4 regions of the Priestia sp. RMT2NF4 genome follow, and region 1 is predicted to be linked to each of the others. Evidence: riboswitches for the same ligand, from Rfam matches in the RefSeq annotation. Region 1 holds a riboswitch; each other region holds the start of a gene.
The links. A riboswitch is a leader RNA that binds a small molecule or an ion and turns the genes downstream of it on or off. The one in region 1 is predicted to bind S-adenosylmethionine.
Positions count from the first base shown of each region.

Region 2: it holds a riboswitch for S-adenosylmethionine, as region 1 does, so the genes downstream of both, ACMX9J_RS09880 (BMP family protein) here and ACMX9J_RS16515 (hypothetical protein) in region 1, are expected to answer to the same signal.
Region 3: it holds a riboswitch for S-adenosylmethionine, as region 1 does, so the genes downstream of both, ACMX9J_RS21415 (trans-sulfuration enzyme family protein) here and ACMX9J_RS16515 (hypothetical protein) in region 1, are expected to answer to the same signal.
Region 4: it holds a riboswitch for S-adenosylmethionine, as region 1 does, so the genes downstream of both, ACMX9J_RS20990 (methionine ABC transporter ATP-binding protein) here and ACMX9J_RS16515 (hypothetical protein) in region 1, are expected to answer to the same signal.

Region 1 covers NZ_JBLQZO010000003.1:601,677-607,230, forward strand. The annotation lists gene ACMX9J_RS16500 (methyl-accepting chemotaxis protein) at 1-829, shown strand, start outside; gene ACMX9J_RS16505 (GNAT family N-acetyltransferase) at 1,036-1,542, shown strand; gene ACMX9J_RS16510 (amidohydrolase) at 1,590-2,744, shown strand; SAM riboswitch class I at 2,808-2,909, shown strand; gene ACMX9J_RS16515 (hypothetical protein) at 2,978-3,220, shown strand; gene ACMX9J_RS16520 (M20/M25/M40 family metallo-hydrolase) at 3,690-5,303, shown strand; gene ACMX9J_RS16525 (VOC family protein) at 5,322-5,554, opposite strand, start outside.
Region 2 covers NZ_JBLQZO010000002.1:140,549-146,102, forward strand. The annotation lists gene ACMX9J_RS09875 (ABC transporter ATP-binding protein) at 1-1,500, opposite strand, end outside; gene ACMX9J_RS09880 (BMP family protein) at 1,583-2,593, opposite strand; SAM riboswitch class I at 2,669-2,775, opposite strand; gene ACMX9J_RS09885 (hypothetical protein) at 3,119-3,277, shown strand; gene ACMX9J_RS09890 (hypothetical protein) at 3,368-3,736, opposite strand; gene ACMX9J_RS09895 (putative polysaccharide biosynthesis protein) at 3,750-5,360, opposite strand.
Region 3 covers NZ_JBLQZO010000006.1:2,026-7,579, reverse strand. The annotation lists gene putP (sodium/proline symporter PutP) at 1-166, shown strand, start outside; gene ACMX9J_RS21430 (SIMPL domain-containing protein) at 267-926, shown strand; gene ACMX9J_RS21425 (hypothetical protein) at 989-1,255, shown strand; gene ACMX9J_RS21420 (trans-sulfuration enzyme family protein) at 1,290-2,471, opposite strand; gene ACMX9J_RS21415 (trans-sulfuration enzyme family protein) at 2,455-3,600, opposite strand; SAM riboswitch class I at 3,672-3,789, opposite strand; gene ACMX9J_RS21410 (hypothetical protein) at 3,956-4,618, opposite strand; gene ACMX9J_RS21405 (hypothetical protein) at 4,688-5,554, opposite strand, start outside.
Region 4 covers NZ_JBLQZO010000005.1:307,484-313,037, forward strand. The annotation lists gene ACMX9J_RS20960 (acyl-CoA dehydrogenase family protein) at 1-303, shown strand, start outside; gene ACMX9J_RS20965 (arsenate reductase family protein) at 419-775, shown strand; gene gcvH (glycine cleavage system protein GcvH) at 911-1,294, shown strand; gene ACMX9J_RS20975 (YusG family protein) at 1,374-1,619, shown strand; gene ACMX9J_RS20980 (toprim domain-containing protein) at 1,801-2,151, shown strand; gene ACMX9J_RS20985 (thioredoxin family protein) at 2,166-2,465, shown strand; SAM riboswitch class I at 2,646-2,753, shown strand; gene ACMX9J_RS20990 (methionine ABC transporter ATP-binding protein) at 2,885-3,910, shown strand; gene ACMX9J_RS20995 (methionine ABC transporter permease) at 3,903-4,571, shown strand; gene ACMX9J_RS21000 (MetQ/NlpA family ABC transporter substrate-binding protein) at 4,589-5,425, shown strand; gene ACMX9J_RS21005 (carboxymuconolactone decarboxylase family protein) at 5,547-5,554, shown strand, end outside.

The DNA.
Region 1 (5,554 bases):
GGAAACAAAAACAGCTGTCACAGAAGTTACGATGTCTATTCAAGAAATTGCTGCGGGTTCTGATAAGCAGTTGCTAAGTGTGGTTGAAACCGAGCAAGCTATGGTGGATATGGCCAAGCTGCTTCAGAAAATGACTGATCATTCTTCAAAGGTACAACAATCGATGAACAGAGCCTCTGAACATGCTTCTACCGGAAATGTTGCGGTGAAAGATGTGACGAATCAAATGAATAAAATCTATGAAACCGTTAAGATATCGACCAGTGAAGTAAAGGGACTCGAAGATCGTTCCGCAGAGATTGGCCGCATTATTAATACGATTACAAGAATTGCTGAACAAACAAATCTTCTTGCACTTAATGCTGCTATTGAAGCTGCAAGGGCTGGAGAACATGGAAAAGGTTTTGCTGTAGTGGCAGGGGAAGTACGTAAGCTAGCGGAAGAATCTAAAACGTCCGCTATACAAATCAGTCATTTGTTAAAAGAAATTGAAGTACAGGCAAAGCGGGCTTATCGAAACATGGAAGTGAATACGGAAGAAGTCACGCTTGGTATTGCCACTGTCGAAGATGTAACGCAACAGTTTTCCACAATTATGGAAGATGTCTTTGCCGCTCAAGAACAAATGAACAAAATGACAAAGGCAACAGGAGAGATTGATGGGTATTCGTTTAAGGTAATGGAGTCCGTCATGGCCCTTTCAGAGGTTGCTAAACAAGCAGCTGCTTACGCTGAAGAAGTAGCTGCGGCTTCACAAGAGGAGTTAGCATCTATAGAAGAACTTGTGATGTTGGCAGCTAATTTAAAAGCTACGGTAAGTGAGTCCTGAAGTCTATCTTGATATGTACGTAATACGCGCAGTTTTCTGCGTGTATTCGTTTTATTTATATCTTTTATAGAAAACGATAAATAGAATTGACACGTTATCAAAGCAGTTGTATAGTGAGTACGCAAGGCGGCAGTCTGTCTTTTTTAATTCTTAGTAAACTTATAAGTTAAATAAAATATTTAAGTACTATATAAGGAGACAAAGAGATGAAAAATGAATTCCGTTTGGCAACAAATGACGACGCGGATAACTTATTGAACTTAACTCTACAAGCATATAAGCCTATCCGAGAGCTAGGCATTCCTTTCTTAGCAGCTACTGCTGATCTTGCCCTCGTTAAGAAAAATATTTCTCAAAACCTTTGCTATGTATATGAAGAAGAGAAAAGAATCGCTGCTACTGTGTCGATACGAATGCCTTGGGGAGAACATCCAGGTCCGTTTGCTGTTCCGCACTTTTGGTGGTTTGCAGTGGACCCGTCGTTTGCCAGGAAAGGCGTTGGATCTAAGCTGCTTCATCTAGTAGAGGAAGAGGTAATAAAAAATACGTTTAAATCGCCAGGTGTGTCTTTAGGAACAGCAAAAGAACATCCTTGGTTAGTTGAGATGTATGAACGAAAAGGATATGTTCAAGCTAAAGAAAAGCACCTTGCAGAAGGCTATACGACCGTATTTCTTTATAAAAAATTCAATGAGGTACACTCTTTGTCATAAAAGATAGAGAAGTGGTCTAAATTAAGAAATGTGAAAGAGTGATAAATATGACAGATCAATTACTACTAAATACGCTAATAGACATACGCCGTGAGCTGCACCGGTTTCCAGAGCTTTCAATGAAAGAATATGAAACAACTAAACGTATTAAAAAGTGGTTAAAGCACTACGATATTTCTATAGCGGATGCATTCCATTTAGACGTGGGAGCAGTAGCGGAAATTGTGGGAGGAAAGCCGGGACCTACTATCGCTATTCGAGCTGATATTGATGCGCTGCCAATTGAAGAAAAAACCAATCTGCCATTTGCTTCTGAAGTGAACGGTGTTATGCACGCATGCGGACATGATTTTCATACGGCTTCTATAATCGGAGCAGCCATTCTTCTCAAAGAGCGTCAGCAGGAGCTTTGCGGTACGGTTCGATTTATCTTTCAACCGGCCGAAGAAACGGCTTCTGGGGCAAAAATGCTCGTTGAAAAAGGTGTGCTCGAAGGAGTAGAAGCGATATTTGGGATGCATAACAAACCGAATCTTCCTGTAGGAACCATTGGTGTCAAATCGGGACCTTTAATGGCAAGTGTTGATCGTTTTGAAATTGACGTCAAAGGAGTAGGCGGTCACGCAGGTATTCCAGAAAAAACAGTAGATCCGATTGCTGCTGCTGGTCAAATTGTTACTAGTTTACAAACCATTGTCAGCCGTAATCTCAGCCCATTTCAAAATGTTGTTGTCAGCATAACTCAAATCCACGGAGGGAGCTCGTGGAACGTCATTCCTGACAAAGTAACGCTTGAAGGAACGGTGCGTACCTTTCAAGAAGAAGCGAGAGAAAAAATACCGGCTCTTATGAAACGATCTGCTGAAGGGATTGGAGCAGCTTTCGGGGCTTCAGTAGACGTTAAATGGTATCCGTATCTTCCTGTAGTAAACAATGATGATACGCTGGAAAAATTGGTTATTAACGCTGCAGAGAATCTTAGTTATCAAGTCGTAGAAGCTGAACAATCGCCTGGAGGAGAAGATTTTGCCGTATATCAGCAGCGTGTACCAGGATTTTTTGTATGGATGGGTACGGCTGGAGAATATGAATGGCACCACCCTTCTTTTTCATTAAATGAAGAGGCATTACTTGTAGCAGCTTCTTATTTTTCTAATCTAAGCTTTGACTTTTTGAATTCATTCCATTACCAAAAAAATTAAAATATTTTTATTTTTCTATTTACGCGGATAGAATTGTTTGATAAAATAAACTTTAAATTAAAAAAGTTATCACGAGTGGACGAGAGATCTGGCTCTTTGACTCCACAGCAACCTACGAATGTAAGGTGCTCCTACCAGCAAAGCATGTGCTTTGGGTGATAAAACGGGTGAAAAACTCATTTTGCATCAAAGCAAAATGAGTTTTTTTTATTTTTCTAAAAGGAGAGGGTTTTATGAGTCATACAGCAGTTGCAGCACATACAGGAGAGAAAGCATTAAAGGAAGCCGTAAAATTATTAGGAAAGCATTATCAAGTAGCTTATCGTGAATTAGAAACATTTTATGAAATTGTGGTCGAAAACCATGTTCGTACATATGCTGTAGGCATAGATATTAAAGATGTACAAAAAGCAAATGAACTAGAAATTTATTCATCATGCTGTTCCAAGCTTGAGCGAGTAGGCTGTCTTTTATAGAAGAAGTTTGCTCGCGCCTCTATTTTTTTAGTGTTTTTAAATAGAAAGCATGTTTTTTGACAATTGAAGAATCTGGTGGGTATAATCATTACTCACTAGGTTTTAAAATTAATCATAAATTGTCGAAATTTTTACACAAATTAAAGGTTACATTCGAAATGAATTGTGGTATGTTATAAAACAAGAATATTTTATGAAAGGAGCATTGAAATGGAAATGTCTCTTGAACATGGAAACGATGCAGGAAGCGAACAGCTTATTGATCGTATCCTAGACTTTTTAGAAGATGACGAAAAGTAAAAAAAAGAGTGTGCGGTGCTAGCCCTAGCCGCGCACTCTTTTTTTATCATGTGCGTCAAGGAAGCGCATACTATGATACATAGGGATAGAATGAAAGGGTCTCTGTCAAAGGGATTGACGAATCGTTTTGTTTGATGAAAAATTTAGAAAAAGGAAAGAGATGAAGGGTATGTCGAACAAAACATCTTTGTATCAAACAAAAGAACAGTTAAAGAAGCTTGTAAGCGAATTGGTTTCTATACCTAGCGTGACAGGAACGATGGCAGAAGTGGAAATGGCTGAATCGATAGCGTCGTATTTATTGAAGCTGCCTTACTTTCAAAAAAACGAGCAAGTTGAGCTTCATTCAACAGGAGACGGGCGATCGATTGTCACAGCTTTTGTTGAAGGAAAAAATACGAATAAAACAGTTGTATTAGTCAGTCATTACGACGTAGTGGATGTACAAGATTATGGACAGTGGAAAAAGGATGCTTTTCACGCTGATACGTTAACGAGTACTTTTTATAATGATATGGAACAAGTTCCGGCGCACGTACAAAAAGATATGATAAAAGGAGACTGGCTTTTTGGCCGAGGAACGATGGACATGAAAGCAGGTATTGCTCTGCATATCAGTATGATTGAACGAGCATGCAACGGAGAGTTTGACGGAAACATCCTGCTTCTGTCGGTACCGGATGAAGAAGTAAATTCGCTCGGAATGAGAAAAGCAGTGCCTGTTCTTTTAGAACTTGCGTGCAAACATCAGCTGGATTTTTCTCTCATGCTAAATGCAGAACCAGTATTCAGCCGCTATCCTGGTGATCAAACGAACTATGTGTACTCAGGATCGATTGGCAAGATCATGCCAAGCTTTTTGTGTTATGGAAAAGAAACTCATGTAGGGGAACCGCTAGCTGGTTTAAATGCTAATTTACTAGCTTCTTATTTAACAAAAGAAATAGAACTAAACGTTGATTTTTGCGAAAAAGTAAGAGATGAAACGAGTCCACCTCCTACGGTACTGATACAAAAAGATTTAAAAGAAGAGTATTCCGTTCAAGTTCCGCACTCTGCCGTTGTATTATTTAATTTATTTATGTTAAACCGCTCTCTTAAAGAAGTAACAGATCTGCTGTTGAAATCGGCTGACAAAGCGGCTTTGAATGTAAAAAAACATTATAATAAAGCTGCTAGGCAGTACGCTGCGGGAATGGAGGGTTCATCCCTTGACGTGAACGTATGGACGTATGAAGAACTTTATACTCATGCAGTCAAACAGCACGGTGAAAAATATGTGCAAGAAATGGAAGCAGCACTTTTGGCACAAGAAGATGATGACAGAAATAAAACCATTAAATTAGTAAACTCTTTAGCTGGTTTATGTAAAGAAGCAGCTCCGATGATAGTCTTATTTTTTACGCCGCCTTTTTACCCGGCCGTTTGTTCACATGATGATCCGTTTGTACAAAGGATTTTGTCAAACGTACAGGCAGCTGCCAAAGAGCAATTCCAAGTGGAGCTAGTTGAACAAAGTTATTTTGGCGGAATTTCGGATTTAAGCTATGCCAGCCTGCAGCACCCGCTTCATACATTTAACACGTTAGTAGCCAATATGCCTCTATGGAATAAAGGATATCATATCCCGCTAGAAGAGCAAGAGGAGCTGAAGATGCCGGTGCTGAACATTGGACCGCTGGGAAGAGATGCGCATCAATGGACCGAAAGATTAGACGTTCAGTATTCCTTTGAGATTTTGCCTCACTTCATTTATCAAGCTATAAAAGAAGCACAGAAATAAACATCCGCCCGCGGATGTTTATTTGTTGAATTTAAAAGAAGCTCCTTGTACGGTAATTTGTTGCGGTGTTAGAGCGTGATCCAATTCAACCAAAAATGGACGCTCTCCAACTTTTTTTAATGTATTATGGACAACACCTTGTGTTCCGCTGCAAAAAATAAGGTTTCCTCCATTGACATATAGTTTTTGACAACGTGCATCAAGTAAAGAGTCTTTGTAGCTTTCGCCAGCCTGAACGTCCAGCAGTTTTG
Region 2 (5,554 bases), on a different contig from region 1:
CGTTCCTCCTGCCATTAATATGCTTAGTTTCTCTTCCGTCGCTTCTTCTCTTGCAAGCTCTCCAACAATACTGCCTTCGTACATCACTAAAATTCGATCTGATAGTGAGATAATCTCCGACAGCTCAGAAGATACAAGTAAAATAGCCGATGCATTATTGCGTTTTTGAATCAAAGCGTCGTGAATACGTTCCATTGCCCCAATATCCACTCCTCGCGTTGGTTCGGCAGCAAGTAGAAAAGAAGTGTTTTGGCCAAGCTCTCTTGCAACAATCAATTTTTGCAGATTCCCCCCTGACAGTTCTCCTGCTTTTTGCTTAGATGAAGTGGCTTTAATCGAAAATTCATTTATCCATTCCTCCACGCTCGAATTGAATATCTTTCTTTTCAGCCAGCCCATTTTCGAGTAAGAAGCTTTATACTGATAGCCCATCAGCGCATTTTCTTCGATCGTATCGTCTTTAGAGGCTCCCCACATATAGCGGTCTTCTGGAATATGAGCAATTCCTGCCTCTCTTCTTTCACGCACAGATCGCCCTGTAAGATCTTCATCTCCAAGTTTGATACTTCCGGTGTCTGTTTCTACTAATCCAGCAATTGCTTGAAGCAGCTCTGACTGCCCATTTCCTGAAACCCCTGCAATACCGACAATTTCGCCTGCAGAAACGTGAAGAGACACATTTTGCAACACGTTTTTTTGTCCTTTTCCTTTTAAAAAGAGATTTTGTACGCTTAAATGAGAAGTGCTTTGTGATGGCACTCTTGCAGGACGCTCTTTTAATTCTCGTCCTACCATCAGCTTGGCTAAATGGTGAGCATTAGTAGATTCTTTATTTGTGACGCCGGCTACTTTACCATTTCGCAGAACCGTGATGCGGTCCGCTACTTCCATCACTTCTTGCAGCTTATGTGTAATAATAATGATGCTTTTTCCTTGTGAAGCCAAAAAACGGATTGTTTTTAATAGTTCCTTCACTTCATGAGGAGTAAGTACAGCGGTAGGCTCGTCTAAAACAATGATTTCTGCTCCTTGATACAGCACTTTTAAAATTTCAATCTTTTGCTGTTCTCCAATTGAGCAATGCTTTACTTTTTTATGAACATCTACTGAAATCTGATAGGTTTGGGTTAATTGCTGAACATCCTCTTTCGCCTGCCTTCTATTAAAAAAGAGACCTTTCTTTGGCTCATGCCCCAAGACAATATTTTCAGCCACTGAAAAATGAGGAAAAACCATAAAATGCTGATGCACCATGCCTATTCCGTTTTTAATCGCATCCGCAGGAGATGAAAACGAGACGGTTTTCCCATGTAGCTGAATACTTCCTGAACTCGGCTTTTCCATTCCGTAAAGCATCCTCATCAACGTTGTTTTACCAGCACCGTTCTCTCCGACCAGCGCGTGAACCTCGCCTTTTTTTAGCGTAAAAGACACGTTATCGTTTGCTAAAAATGAACCGTATTTCTTCGTTAAATTCGTTAACTGCAGCAGCTCACTCATTCCATTCATTGCTCCTTTCCCCTTTAGGTTTTTTTCAAAAATAAGAAAGAGAAGCCAGCCTTACTCGACTTCTCTTCTCAACTCACTTTGCTAACGGATCTTTTACCACTGTTTTTCCATCAATAATCGAATCTTTAATTTCTTTTAATTGATTAATCACATCTTGTCCTACAAAGTCACTAAGAGGCGTCTTGCTGTCTTGAGTCACATACGTTAACCCAACACCTTTTTCTTTTAAGCCGTATGTCACTACGCCCGATTTAAATTTGTCATTTGCGAGTGCTTCTACCGTTTCATAAGCAGCTGCATCAGATCCTTTTAACTGCGATAAAACGATATGCTCAGGATCTACTTCCGTACGGTCAATATCTTGTCCTGCCGTATAAAAACCTTTTTCTTTTGCTGCTTCAAATACACCCAAGTCGCCTACTGCTGATGCTCCGGCGATAAAATCAGCGCCTTTTGAAGCTTGTAAAATAGCAAGTTCTTTTGCTTTAGCTGGATCAGAGAAGCTTCCAACATAGTTTACTAGAAACTCTGCTTTTGGATTTGTTGATTGTAATCCTTCTTTAAAACTTACCGTCCATTTTTTTAATAATGGAATATCATCAGCTGCAACCATTCCTACTTTATTCGTTTTCGTAATCAATCCTGCCGCTGCTCCTAATAAATATGAAGCTTCTTGCTCACGAAATACAACGCTTCTTACATTTGGTAAATCGACCACTGTATCAATAATCGCAAATTGACGCTGCGGATTTTCTTGAGCTACTTTTTTCAACGCATCTTCGGATTCAAAAGAAGATGTAATAATCAAGTCATAATTTTCGGCTACCGCAGCACGCAAATTACTTTCAATGGCTGCTTGGTCCGTAGATTCAATTGTCTTTACATCAATGTTATACTTCTTCCCAGCGCGCTTTGCTCCATCATCCATTTGCTGAAAAAACGGGTTAACCCCAATCTTTTCAGGCAAAACAAGAGCAATTCGCTTCTTTCCTTTCTCTTCACTTCCACTGCTTTTTGTACTTTTTGACTGACAGCCAGTTACGAGTAGTACAAGCGCAACTGCTAAAATAAGAAATCTCTTCATTTAACTTACTCCCCCTATAATATAAAAAAAGCTCTTCCTTTATATAAAGGAAGAGCTCGTTAACCAAACGTCTCTTCCTCATCTTCAAGAACATACTGTTCTTAAGGATTTGGCACCATTCTGTCATAGACAGCGGTTGCCGGGTTTCACAGGGCCAGTCCCTCCACCTCTCTTGATAAGGAAAACAATAGCTATTTATTTTATGTAATATAGTCAATATTAATAGTTTTTCAACAATTGTCAATATTATTTTTCTTTTTCACGCAAAAAAACTTTAAAAACAGATAGGATTATACGGTTTTAGTCTACTAAAATATAAAATAGAAGTTAAAGCCTTTACCTCATTTCTTGAATCATTCTATACTTCTTCACAAAGCACTTATACTGAATCTGTTGACGGTCAAGAGGGTTTAGTGGTAGCAAATAAGTTCTATTATATCTCTTCCGTTAATGTGTTATTAATTGAAACCACTTTACCAATAATGTTAGACTTTTCCTTAGTAATATTGTTAAGAGGTGTTAACGGTGAAATTAATGAAAGAACTATCTGGCATAGCTATTGGGCTTATTATCGCTTTAGCCGTTTCAAAAACATTTTTTGATACCCCGACCAACATTGGAATCATAGTTATTTTTATTACTAGTATGATCGTAACAGGGATAGCAAGAGTAAAACTAAGATGAGATAATCTAACAAAAAAACGCCACCTTTTATTCGCAAGGTGGTGTTTTCTTTTAATGATTTTAGTATGTAGTAATTCCAAGTGAAGGCTTTTACCCTTCTCCATCAATCATCGTATACTTCCTAGCAAAGCGCTTGTAGTAAATTTGCTCATCCTCTTGTCCATTGTTAAAAACAAGTCGGTTATGATCAATATCTTTCTCTTTTAACACATAGCCTTTTTCATCCATCAGTTGAATATATTCATCTAAATGTCCTTTTTTCACCATATAGTAAAGAACATTATCTGAATCCGTAGTCTTTGCTACATCTTGACTTCCCACTTCTAACTTGAATACGGCTGTTGCTGTTTGAATGGGACGGTAGTCTCCAAACACCTTTTCCCAGTTTAGTAGCAGCAGCGCGCCGAAGATTATGATACATCCTCCAGCGGCTACGGTTAGTACAAATCGTTTTGACACTTCTTTCTCTCCTTTACATTCTTTTTCTTCTATTTAACACAACAGATTGCCCTAAACTTGTTTTGACGCCAAGCCCTAGATACACAGCAGCACCTAAAGCTATTGAAATACAAGACGTGCTACTCGCAAGTGAAGATGCAGACAGCTTATTTTCTAAAAAATAGTGAGAAGCATAATTGCCAATAAGCACAGCGGCTGACATCACACTTACTAATAAAACAGGCGTCAACGCGGCTTTTCCTAGTGATTGAACTCGGTAAGAAATGGATTTTTCAATTAAATAAAAGTTATAGATAACCGATACACCATATCCTCCGTACGTCGCGACAACAGGTCCAATTTCTTTTAAGCTTGAAACCAACAGTACGTTTAGTACTATCTTCACAACAATACCTAAGCCCAAGCCAAAAATTAATTTCTTTTGCTGATTAATTCCTTGAAGAATCGCGGCTGTTACGGTAAAAAGAGCAAATAAAATGGCAGCAGGCGCATACCATTGTAAAACAACTCCACCGATTTCAGGACTGTTTTTCGCTCCAAAGATCATCATATATACCGGCTTACCCAATAAACAAAGCCCCACCGCAGAAGGAAGAGTAAAAAACAACAGCAGCTGCAGCGTTTTTGTAATCTTTCCTTTTACTTCTCGTAAATTTCCTTGCACAAAAGAAGATGTAATACCCGGAATCAGCGACATGCTGAAGGCAGTCGCTAGCGATACCGGCACCATTACTAAAATTTGCGCTAACCCAATGACAGAGTTGATTGTTTCGGCTTTAGCTTGTCCATACCCTATTGATTGAAAAAGCATGTTAATCGTAAACGTATCAATATTTTGATAGATTGGAATAGCTAAACCAACTAATACAAACGGAACAGCGTACGTCACAAGCTCTTTGAACATTAAAGAGAACGGAACAGATTTATTATTCTTTCCGCTGTTCACTTCCTTCATAATCAGCCGCTTGCGCTTTAGATACGTCGCACCGAGAATCCCTATTCCCCCTACGCCTCCAATAAACGCTCCAAACGTACCAATTCCAACAGCTTTTGTCATCGTGCTATGAAAGAGATGAATAACAGCGTATGCTCCTGCTAAAATAAACAGTACACGCACTATTTGTTCAATAATTGTACTCAGCGCGGATGGTCCCATGGACTGGTTACCTTGAAAGTAGCCTCGTAATAGACTCATAGGCGGGATAATAATTAAAGCAAAGCTCACCATTCGAATCACGTATACCACGTCTTTTTGACTATTTCCTGAGGAATCTTTTCCGTTAATCACTAGCTCAGCGAGCGAAGGCGCCATGGTATAGAGGACTAAAAATCCTATTATGCCTGTTATCGTCATTAATAGAAGGCCTGCTTTTAATAGATCTTGCCCTGCCCTGTAGTTTCCAAGACCGTTATATTTCGATACATACTTCGAAACAGCAAGCGGAAGACCCATTGTCGATAAGCTTAGCATCAAGGTATATGGACCGTATGCATACTTATAAAGCGCGTAACCTGACGTTCCGACTAGCGCTGTAAACGGAATAATATAAATAAAACCCAAAATCTTTGTTAGCAAAGAAGACGCTGTTAACAAAAGCGTACCTCTCATCAAATTTTTTTCCATACATCAAAACTCCAGCAATAAATATTATATTTTTAACAAATACTTGATTTATTGTATCATACTTACAGTTATTATCTAGTTTTTTATAAAAACTTAGAATCCTCCCTATATTACGTTTTTTTACATAATAAAGGAATAAAAACAAATCTTTTCACCTATGAGAAATGAATCGTTTTTTGCTTTTCACCTTACCT
Region 3 (5,554 bases), on a different contig from region 1:
TTGGGTAAATACTCCATTGAAAGATGCCCTTTACGAAATGATTCCTGGATTTTTCTTAAGCTTGCTGGCTGTTATTGTAGTAAGTCTGTTAACAAAAAAGCCTTCAGAAGCTGTAGAAGATCAATTTAGAAACATGGAAAGCGTATTAGAACAGCATACAAAATAGTAAAAAAAGTACACAAGTTACGACTTGTGTACTTTTTGCTTTTAATGCAAGCCCTGCAGTCATATATATGTACTAAAGACGGATTAAGGAGGGTTTTTACATGCAACATTCTTATTTCCCTTATGAACCTACACAGCAACTGCGCGCAGATACACAAAATAGAGAAATTAAAGTAACTGGTGAAGGAAGTGCTTCAGCCATTCCAAATGAAATTTCCATGACGATTGGAACGCGCACGGAAAACCGAGACGTTCAAGAAGCCTTAAAAGAAAATTCAGCTGTTTCAAATACTCTGCTGCAAGAGATACAAAAACTTGGAATCAATGACCAGCAAATTGAAACAGCTTCATTCACTATAAATCCTAAATATGATTACAGCGATGGAAAATCGACTCTTACAGGATACGAAGTACAGCATTTGTTTAGAGTAAGAGTACAAGATGTAAAACAAGCTGGCGATGTTTATAACGCTACGTTTTCAAGCGGAGCCAACGTAGCGCAAGATCTTCAATTTCACGTTACAAATGATGATAAATATGAACAAGAAGCGATAAGTAAAGCTTTGCTTAACGCTAAAGAAAAGGCCTTTACCATTGCCAACACGCTGCAGCTCCCTATTAACCAAATCCCCATTTTAATCGAAGAAGGCCCCGTCTATCAGTCATCTGGCTCCTCGCCTAAGTTATTAGCAGCCTCTCCCCCTATCCAAGCTCAGTCCTTGACTGTATCCGCTTCTGTAAAAATTACGTACACGTATTAATACTTATGATAAACTATAGATTATTATAATGAAGAAACTAATCTAAAGGAGCTCTTTGCACAATGACTTCTGAACATTTACTAGCAGCTTATCAGACTCTATGGTTGAACCGTTCTTTCGCTTCTAAACAAGCCCTGACAAGTGAAGATCAGCTTCACGAAGCCATTCTGAAAGATTTAAAAGATGAAATGACTCATCCACGCGTTCGGCAAACACCGTATGTAAAATATCATCTTGGCATAAAAAGAATTCTAAACAGCAGTCTTTCCTCTGATGAAAAAGTTGCGCTTACGTCCCTATACACAAACCTTTTAGATAGCTGTATATAACAAAAAAAGGACTTCCTTAATGGAAGTCCTTTTTTTATTTAATTAACGCTTTTTCTTCTAAGCTTTGAAAAACAGCGTTAAAGTCTTGCTTCAAATCCTCGAATTCCTCTAACCCTACTGAAAGGCGAAGAAGTGAATCAGTAATTCCTTTTTCTTCACGTACTTCTTTTGGGATACTTGCATGAGACATTGTTGCAGGATGCGTGAGAATGGATTCAACTGCACCTAGACTAACGCCAATTGAAGCTAATTTGACTCCTTGTAAAATATGTCGTGCTACTTTTTCATCCTGCACTTGGAAAGAAATCATAGCTCCGTATCCATTTGCTTGTTCTGAAATGAGTTTGTGGTCCGGATGACTTTTTAAGCCCGGGTAGTATACACGGCTCACTAGAGATTGTTCTTCAAGCCACTTTGCAAACTGCAGCGCTGTTTTTAACTGCTGATCTAAACGAACTTTTAATGTCTTAATGCCTCGAAGCAGTAAAAAACAATCCTGTGGTCCTAAGATAGCACCAAAAGCATTTTGTACAAACTTTACTTCTTCCGCTAGCTTTTCATCGCTTACCACAACTAGACCGCCAATGACGTCACTGTGACCGCTGATATATTTTGTAGCACTATGAATGACAATATTTACACCAAGGTCAATCGGCTGCTGTAGATAAGGTGTTAAAAACGTGTTATCCACAATTGTAAGGAGATTGTGCTCCTTCGCCAAACTTGCTACTGCTTTAATATCCGTTACCTGTAAAAATGGATTTGAAGGGCTTTCGATATAAATAGCCTTCGTATCTTTTGTGATAGCTTCTTCTACTTTCTCAACCTTCGTTGTATCAACAAAAGTTGTTTTGATACCAAACTTTGAAAATAATCGTGTTAATACACGATATGTCCCGCCGTACGTATCGTGTGAAACTAAAATTTCATCCCCTGATTCAAAAATAGATAACACCGATGAAATAGCAGCCATACCTGATGAAAAAGCAAAACCAGCGTATCCATTTTCTAGCTGAGCAATAGTGTTTTCTAAAGCCTCACGCGTTGGGTTTCCTGAACGAGAATAGTCATAGCGGCCGTTGTTCGTCTCATCTTCTTGGTTAAATGTAGATACTTGATAAATAGGTACGTTAACCGCTCCAAAATGACCGTCAATTCCTGTATTTGCATGAATTAAGTTCGTACCAAATCTATGTTTATTATTGTTGGTATGCATCAAATGCCTCCTTCAAATCTTTAATTAAATCATCTGCGTGCTCAATTCCAACTGATAATCGAAGTAAACAGTTTGTTACTCCGACACGATTTCGAATTTCCTCCGGAATGTCAGCGTGTGTTTGACGAGCTGGGAATGTCATTAAACTTTCCACGCCTCCTAAGCTTTCTGCAAATGTAATAACTTTAACATTTTCTAAAAGTACTGACACGATGTCAGGGTGTGAGACAGCAAAAGAAATCATGCCTCCAAATCCAGTTGCTTGTTTCTTTATGATTTCATAGCCCGGATGTGTTTCAAGACCAGGGTAATACACTTTTTCCACGAGATCATGAGCAGTAAGCCAATTTGCAATTTTCAGTGCGTTTTCGTTATGTTTTTCCATACGAAGCGCTAGCGTCTTAATACCGCGCAATAACAGCCAGCTATCTTGTGGACCTAAGATTGCCCCAGCTGCATTTTGATAAAAACGAATTTTTTCTCCTAAGCTACTACATCGAGCGACTACAAGACCAGCAACTACATCATTATGACCCCCAATGTATTTGCTTGCACTATGTATCACAATATCTGCTCCAAGCTCTAAAGGACGCTGATAGTAAGGGGACATGAATGTATTGTCAATGATAGTAAGCAAATCATGCTGTTTAGCTAACGCAATTGCTTCTGGCAAATCAGTCACGTGCATCATTGGATTTGTAGGTGTTTCAATGAATAAAGCTTTCGTGTTGGGACGAAGCGCATCTTTTACTTGCTCGAGATGGGCTGTGTTGACGTACGAAACAGTAATTCCTTGCTCTGAAAAGATTTCATTTAGTACTCGGTACGTTCCTCCGTATAAATCCTCTGATACAATTAAATGATCTCCGTTTTTAAATAGCGCTAAAACTGACATTACACCCGCCATTCCTGAAGCGAATGCTACTCCTACTTCGCCTTTTTCTAAAGCAGCAATTGCTTCTTCCAATGCCGTACGAGTAGGATTTGCCGTACGTGCATAGTCAAATCCTGTACTTTGCCCTAAAGCAGGATGAGCAAATGTTGATGCTTGGTAAATGGGTGTTGTAATAGAACCTGTTGAAGGGTCACGACCTACTCCTGAACGAACTAATAAAGTTTCAATTTTCATCTATTTCTCTCCTTAACTCAAAATAAAAAACACTCTTCACAGATGGAAGAGTGTTCGTTTATACACGATTTCTCTCATCTGTTAGAACAATACTGATGTTCCACAGGAATTAGCACCGTTCAAATGAATGTTTCATTTGATGGTTGCCGGGCATCGCAGGGCCAGTCCCTCCGCCACTCTTGATAAGAGTTCTATATAATTGTTGGTGGTTAACGTTTGTTGTTACTAACTTTAATAAAGATTTTCTTTATTGTCAACATAATTTTCTAAAAAATTTAAATCATCTCATTTGTTTATTCAATATACTTGTCCTGATAAGTACATAAAAAAAGAGACGACACCGAGGTCTCTTTTTCTAAGGCAAGTGCACAGATTTTACGTGTGCTAACTTCCAATACATACTTTCTCCATTTGCCGTAATTAGTTCAACAATATTATTAGAAACTTCTTTAAGTACGCCAATTTTTTCTGATTGATCCCCTAAATCTAATACGACCAGTTGATTTTCATATTTTTTAAGCTGCTCTTCAAAGTTTCTGACAAAAGGTGCAGAGGCAGGCCTTACTGGGAGCTCTTTGTCACTTAAAGAATAAGGAGTTAACTCATTACTATAAGGGGTAAGCCATTTCAAATGATGTAGAGAAACAAAGACATTTTTATACACTGGAGAATAAAACACAAGATAATCATTCAGCACGCTTGTAATATAGCCATGCAATGATTTTCCTCCTGTTACATAAATTTCAATAAATTTCCCTTTTGCCTGCTGTAAAATATTACGATAAGAAATCCGCTGACTTTCTTCTATTAAGTTCTCTTCTATTTCACGCAAAACCGTATAGTCTTCTTCCGATACTTCCCGCAAACGATGCATGTGTAAAAGAGGAATATACAAATAATCATGTCCATTATACAAAACCATAATATCTAATCCAAGATCAATAAGTCTGCCAACAAATGTCGTTTTACCTGAAATATCTAACTCCACAATTTTATCGATATAATGATTCATACTCATACTCATTCTCCTCCTTTTTCCTATATGATAGAAAAGGTGCTTTATAAGCACCTTTTATGTTCCATTTCATCATGCTTTCCAACGATAATTTTTCGTTTTGATAACTTTCTCGGCCGGTGCTGAAGAGCGTGAACTCGTACGGCGTCCTCCCGTGCGGCGTCCTCGAGAGCGATCGTCTGTGCGTCCTCCCGTGCGGCTTCCTGTACGTCCACCTGTGCGGCTTCCCGTACGTCCACCTGTGCGACTTCCCGTACGTCCTCCCGTGCGGCTTCCTGTACGTTCTTCTGTAGACTTTGCAGCTTCAGTCTCTCCATTTTCTTCTGTTTCTTCATTGTTTTGATTGTTATCGTTTTGCTTAAAAGCCCCTTTTGCTCCTACACAAATGGTTTTAACGTGTCTTGGCTGTAAGCGTAATACTTGATTATTCTGCACAAGTGTAAATGTACCATTTCGGCTTTGTACTAACACGCCCTCTACAGCTTCAGGTCCTCCATTATTGATTGATACCCATTTATGGGAAAGGTGAGCAAAAAGATCGTTGAAGGTTTTAGATTTCATATATTCTGGCTCTTGGCTCACTAAGAGTTCATTTGCAGATTGAGTAGTTTGATCTCCATTGTTGTTTTGATATTCACTCACACTCTTAACGTGTTCAGTATTAATATAGATGACACCGTCGTCTTCTGTGAGTAATACTATATAAGCAGATTCAAATGAACCTAAGACATCAAGAAGCTGACCTGCTTTTTTCTCAGGTCCACCTTGATTAACCTGCACATATTTAGTTTTCATTAATGATAAAGTTCCAGCAAAAGTTTTTCCTCGATATAATTCTAAGTCTGCACTAATTCCTGTAAACGTTTGTGCCGAATTTGACATAGTATCTTCAGTAATACTTTTTACATGCGCTAAGTGATAATATACAAGTGTATATTC
Region 4 (5,554 bases), on a different contig from region 1:
GATATGATTAGTAACGTATATGCAATGGAATCTACTGTTTTACGTACTGAAAAAGCCATTTCCAAAACAGGAGTAGATCAAAACAGCTTAAAATTAAAATACACGCAAGTATTCTGCCAAGAAGCATTTAATCGAATCGAAGCAGATGCAAAAGAAACGTTAATTGGCGTTGAACAAGGTGATACGCTTAGAGTCATGCTTTCGTCTCTTCGCAAATTAACTCGCTATACACCAATCAATGTAATTAGCGTAAAGCGCGAGGTTGCAAAAACGCTTCTAGAAGTAGAGAAGTTCACAGTTTAAGGAAAAAGGAGCTCGTTTTGCGAGCTCCTTTTTGTTTAAGAAGCCTCTATCTAGGTAAATGATAAAGGATGTGTTAAAATACGAAAAAAGCTTAAAATAAAGGGTGGTTGACGAAATGTCATTATTTTTTTATTCATATCCAAAGTGCGGTACGTGCCGAAAAGCAAAGAAGTGGCTCGATGATAACGGAGTAGCATATGAAGAAATTCATATTGTAGAAAATCCGCCAACAAAAGAGCAGCTGCAAGCTTACTATCAGAACAGCGGCCTAGAATTAAAAAAATTCTTTAATACAAGCGGTAAAAAATATCGCGAGTTAGGTCTTAAAGATAAAGTAAGCAGTGCGAGTGAAGACGAACTTCTGTCTATTCTTGCGTCAGATGGCATGTTAATTAAGCGTCCGCTGCTAACAGATGGACAAAAAGTAACGCTTGGTTTCAAAGAAGAGCAGTTTGAGGACGTGTGGAAGTAAGTTTTCAAATAGAAAATTTTTACCTTTTACGTTACACTGTTAATAGGAAGTTATTTTAGGTTGTAGAAAGTGTTCTCCACGTTGAAGGCGCTTTTTATATAAACAAATTACGATACATATTTTGGAGGGATTAAGATGAGTACACCAAAAGATTTGCGTTATTCTGAAGAGCATGAATGGGTAAAAACAGAAGGAGACGTTGTCCGCGTAGGTATTACACATTTCGCTCAAGCTGAGCTTGGAGACATCGTATTCGTTGAACTGCCAGAAGTAGGAGCAACAGTAGAAGCTGACGAGCCGTTTGGTAGCGTTGAATCAGTAAAAACAGTTTCTGAGCTTTACGCACCAATTAGCGGTGAAGTTGTAGCAGTAAACGACAACTTAGGCGATAGTCCTGAACTTGTTAATGAATCTCCATACGAAGAAGCATGGATGATTACAATCAAACCATCTGATGCTTCTCAAGTAGACAAGCTGATGACAGCAGAGCAATACGAAGAAATGACAAACGAAGGATAATATTCCTCCATAAATTGTCTTTATGAAAAGTTTTTGACTGGACACTCTATTAGTAAACAAGCTAAAGGAGTGTCTTTTTATGTTTGAAAAACAAAAAATGGACGTTACAGATCGCGTTACAGCTAAATTTCATGACGGCGGTATGAAATTATACGTTGATAAGCAGCCAATTGGTGAAGTTAGCTACGGAACAAGCGGCAATGAATACCGCTTTGAAGAAGGATATTCGCAAGAAAATAATAAGTTCTATCAATACGCGGACGTACAAAAACAAGGTGAAACGCAAAAATATACAGACTGCGATGAAGAAGCAGGATGGTGCTAAACAGTGGCAACTGCCGCTGTTTTTCTTGTTTTATAGAGATAATATGGCCTAAACTGCCTTTTAAAAGAGTTCTTTCTTGCAAATTTCTTTTAAAAAACAGGTGAACTGTGATACATTAACGAATATTGTATAGCATAAAGAAATGATGTTACTATACAACTGACGATTATGGGTGATGAAAATGGGGCTAATTGAAATTGAAAAAGTAATTATTGTCGAAGGAAAGTCAGATAAAAAGCGTATTCAAGATATCATTCGAGAACCAATTGAAATTATTTGTACAAACGGTACGATTAGTTTATCAAAGCTGGATGAAATTATTGACTGTACGTTTAACAAAGAGGTATACATACTCGTTGACTCTGATGATTCAGGGAATAAGCTGAGAAAACAATTTAAACGAGAGCTTCCGGAAGCAGAGCATCTATATATTGATAAAATGTACCGAGAAGTTGCTGCCGCCCCTAGACATCACATAGCAACAGTATTGCTGAGTGCCAATATCGATGTTAATGCAGAATTTTTAACATAAAAGGAATGAGCAACATGCAAGAATGGAGCGAAAAACAGCTGGATGATCAGTTAAAAGAAGGAGAAAGAGCCTTTATCTTTTTCCATACGCCTTTTTGCGGGACATGTCAGCTGGCAAAAAAAATGTTAACCGTGGCAGAAGCGATGCTGCCGGATGTAACCATCGGAATGAGCAATTTAAATTATATGCCTTCAAAAGCAGAATTATTTTCTATTGAAAGCGTACCTTGTTTGATTGAAGTGGAAAATGGTGAAATGGTAAAAAAACTCTACGCGTTTCATTCCATCGAGCACGTACTCGAGGAGCTTCGATAATCAAACGTTTGTTTAAAATGAAGAAGTGGAAAGAGAGCGAACCGTTGGGGCTGTTGAAATCTTGGGATATTATCCCAAGAACAAAATCTGTTGACAGCCTATCTGACACATGCTAAAATCACACTCATGAATGTTCATAAATGAATGAATATTTCCCAAAAACAAAATAATTGTTGCGAACTCTTATCAAGAGAGGTGGAGGGACTGAGCCCTGTGAAACCCGGCAACCGTCAGACTAACTGAAATGGTGCCAATTCCTGCAAAGCTATGCGCTTTGAAAGATGAGAGAAAGGATTAAATATCGAGCCTTTCTGTCATGCGCAGAGAGGCTTTTTTAATGGGGAAAATTGTTTTACGGCTTTTTCATCCTATAGGGCAACCTAACATAATTAAGTTTTTATTAAAGAAGGTGAAGAAATATGATTACATTAACAGACGTTACAAAAATTTATCAGGCCAAAAGCGGTCAAGTAACAGCTGTTGATAATGTGAATCTAACCGTTAACCAAGGTGAAATTTACGGAATTATTGGTTATAGCGGAGCGGGGAAAAGTTCTTTGATTCGCTTGCTAAACGGATTAGAAACACCAACGACAGGAACGGTCGAAGTAGCAGGTAATGATATTGGAAAAATTAAAGGCGGAAAACTCAGAAAAGCTAGACAAGAAATTAGTATGGTATTTCAGCACTTTAATATCTTGTGGTCGCGTACGGTACGAGAAAATATTGCCTTTCCGTTAGAAATAGCAGGGATTTCAAAAGAAAAAAGAATGAAACGAGTAGACGAACTTATTAAGCTAGTCGGGCTTGAAGGGCGTGAAGATGCTTATCCATCACAGCTTAGCGGCGGACAAAAGCAGCGTGTTGGGATTGCTCGAGCGCTAGCGAACAATCCAAAAGTATTGCTTTGTGATGAAGCAACATCAGCGCTTGATCCTCAAACGACAGATTCTATTTTAGATCTGTTAGTAGATATTAATGAGAAGCTAGGGTTAACCATTGTATTGATTACTCATGAAATGCACGTCATTCGTAAAATTTGTCATCGAGTAGCCGTTATGGAAAATGGGGCAGTAGTAGAAGAAGGACAAGTGCTAGAAGTATTCAGAAAACCTAAGCAGCCGATTACAAAACGATTCGTTCAACAGATTTCTGAACCAGAGGAAACGTTTGAAACGATTGAACAAGTAAAAGAGCTGTATCCAAGCGGGCAAATTATTCAGCTGACGTTTGTTGGCGGAAAAGCAGAGCAACCGCTCATTACAACGATTTTAAAACAGTTTGATGTAACGATTAATATTTTGCAAGGAAAGATTTCTCATACACAAACAGGTTCATACGGGACGTTGTTCGTTCATTTAGACGGAGAATTAACAGAAGTTGAAAAAGTCATTGCATACATTCATGAGCAGCAGGTAGAAGTGGAGGTAATGACAAATGCTTGAGAAACTATTTCCAAACGTTATTTTAGATGATTTTATTCAAGCGACAAATGAAACACTATATATGACGGCTATTTCAGTTGTAGCCACATTTGTTCTAGGTATTTTATTGGGCTTGCTTTTATTTTTAACGTCCAAAGGACAGCTTTGGCAAAACAAACCTTTATATGCCATTGTGTCGGCGGTTGTAAATATCTTTCGTTCCATTCCATTCATTATTTTAATTGTTTTACTGATTCCATTTACCAAAGCATTGGTAGGAAGTATTTTAGGCGCTAATGCAGCGTTACCGGCTTTAATTGTTGGAGCAGCACCATTTTATGCGCGTCTTGTAGAAATTGGTCTGCGTGAAATTGATAAAGGTGTTATTGAAGCTGCTAAATCAATGGGAGCCACAACAAGCACTATTATCTTTAAAGTGCTGTTACCTGAATCGCTGCCAGCTTTGATTTCCGGTTTGACAGTAACAACCATTGCGTTAGTCGGCTATACGGCAATGGCGGGTGTGATTGGAGCTGGAGGTCTTGGAAACCTTGCATATTTAGAAGGATTCCAGCGCAGTCATAATGACGTAACGCTAGCCGCTACGATCTTAATTTTGATTATTGTATTTATTATCCAACTTATTGGAGATGCGATTACTGCAAAAATTGATAAAAGATAAAGGGAGGATTATTTATTATGAAAAAATGGCTTTCAGCTTTAGCATTAACATCTGCGCTAGTAGTAGGATTAGCGGCGTGTGGATCTAACAATGGATCAAAAGATGAAAAGAAAATTGTCGTGGGTGCATCTAATACGCCTCATGCTGAAATTTTAGAACAAGCAAAACCTATTTTGGAAAAACAAGGAATTGATTTAGAGATTAAAAAATTCCAAGATTACATCTTACCGAACACAGCTCTTGCAAACAATGAAATTGATGCAAACTACTTCCAGCACGTTCCTTATATGAATTCAGTGCTAAAAGATCATAAAGGTGAAAAAGGGTATGATTTCGTAAGTGCCGGTGCCATTCACATTGAACCAATTGGTATCTACTCTAAAAAATACAAAAGCTTAAAAGATCTTCCGAAAAACGGCACAGTTATTATGCGTGATGCAGTAGCAGAGCAAGGACGTATTTTATCGATTTTTGAAAAAGCTGGCGTGATCAAATTAAAACCAGGCGTAAAGAAAACAGACGCACAAATTAAAGATATTGTAGAAAACCCTAAGAATTTAAAATTTAAAGCCGATGTTGAAGGCGGATTGTTACCTCAAATGTACAAAAACAATGAAGGTGACGCTGTTGTTATCAATGCTAACTATGCTATCGATGCTGGTTTAGATCCAGTAAAAGATCCAATCGCAGTGGAAAGCAAAGAAAACAACCCATATGCAAACATCATTACGGTTCACAAAGGTGACGAAAATAAAGATACAGTGAAAGCTTTAGTAAAAGTTCTTCACTCTAAAGAAATTCAAGACTACATTAAAGAAAAATACAAAGGCGGAGTATTGCCGGTAAATAAATAATAGAAGAAAAGCGCTTGCCCACTCTGGGCAAGTGCTTTTTTGTATGCATCAAAACGAATAACTCTTATTTTTCTCACGCATACTAACCGTGAAAACTTTACTGATGATGGGAGCTGACGTTATGCAGCA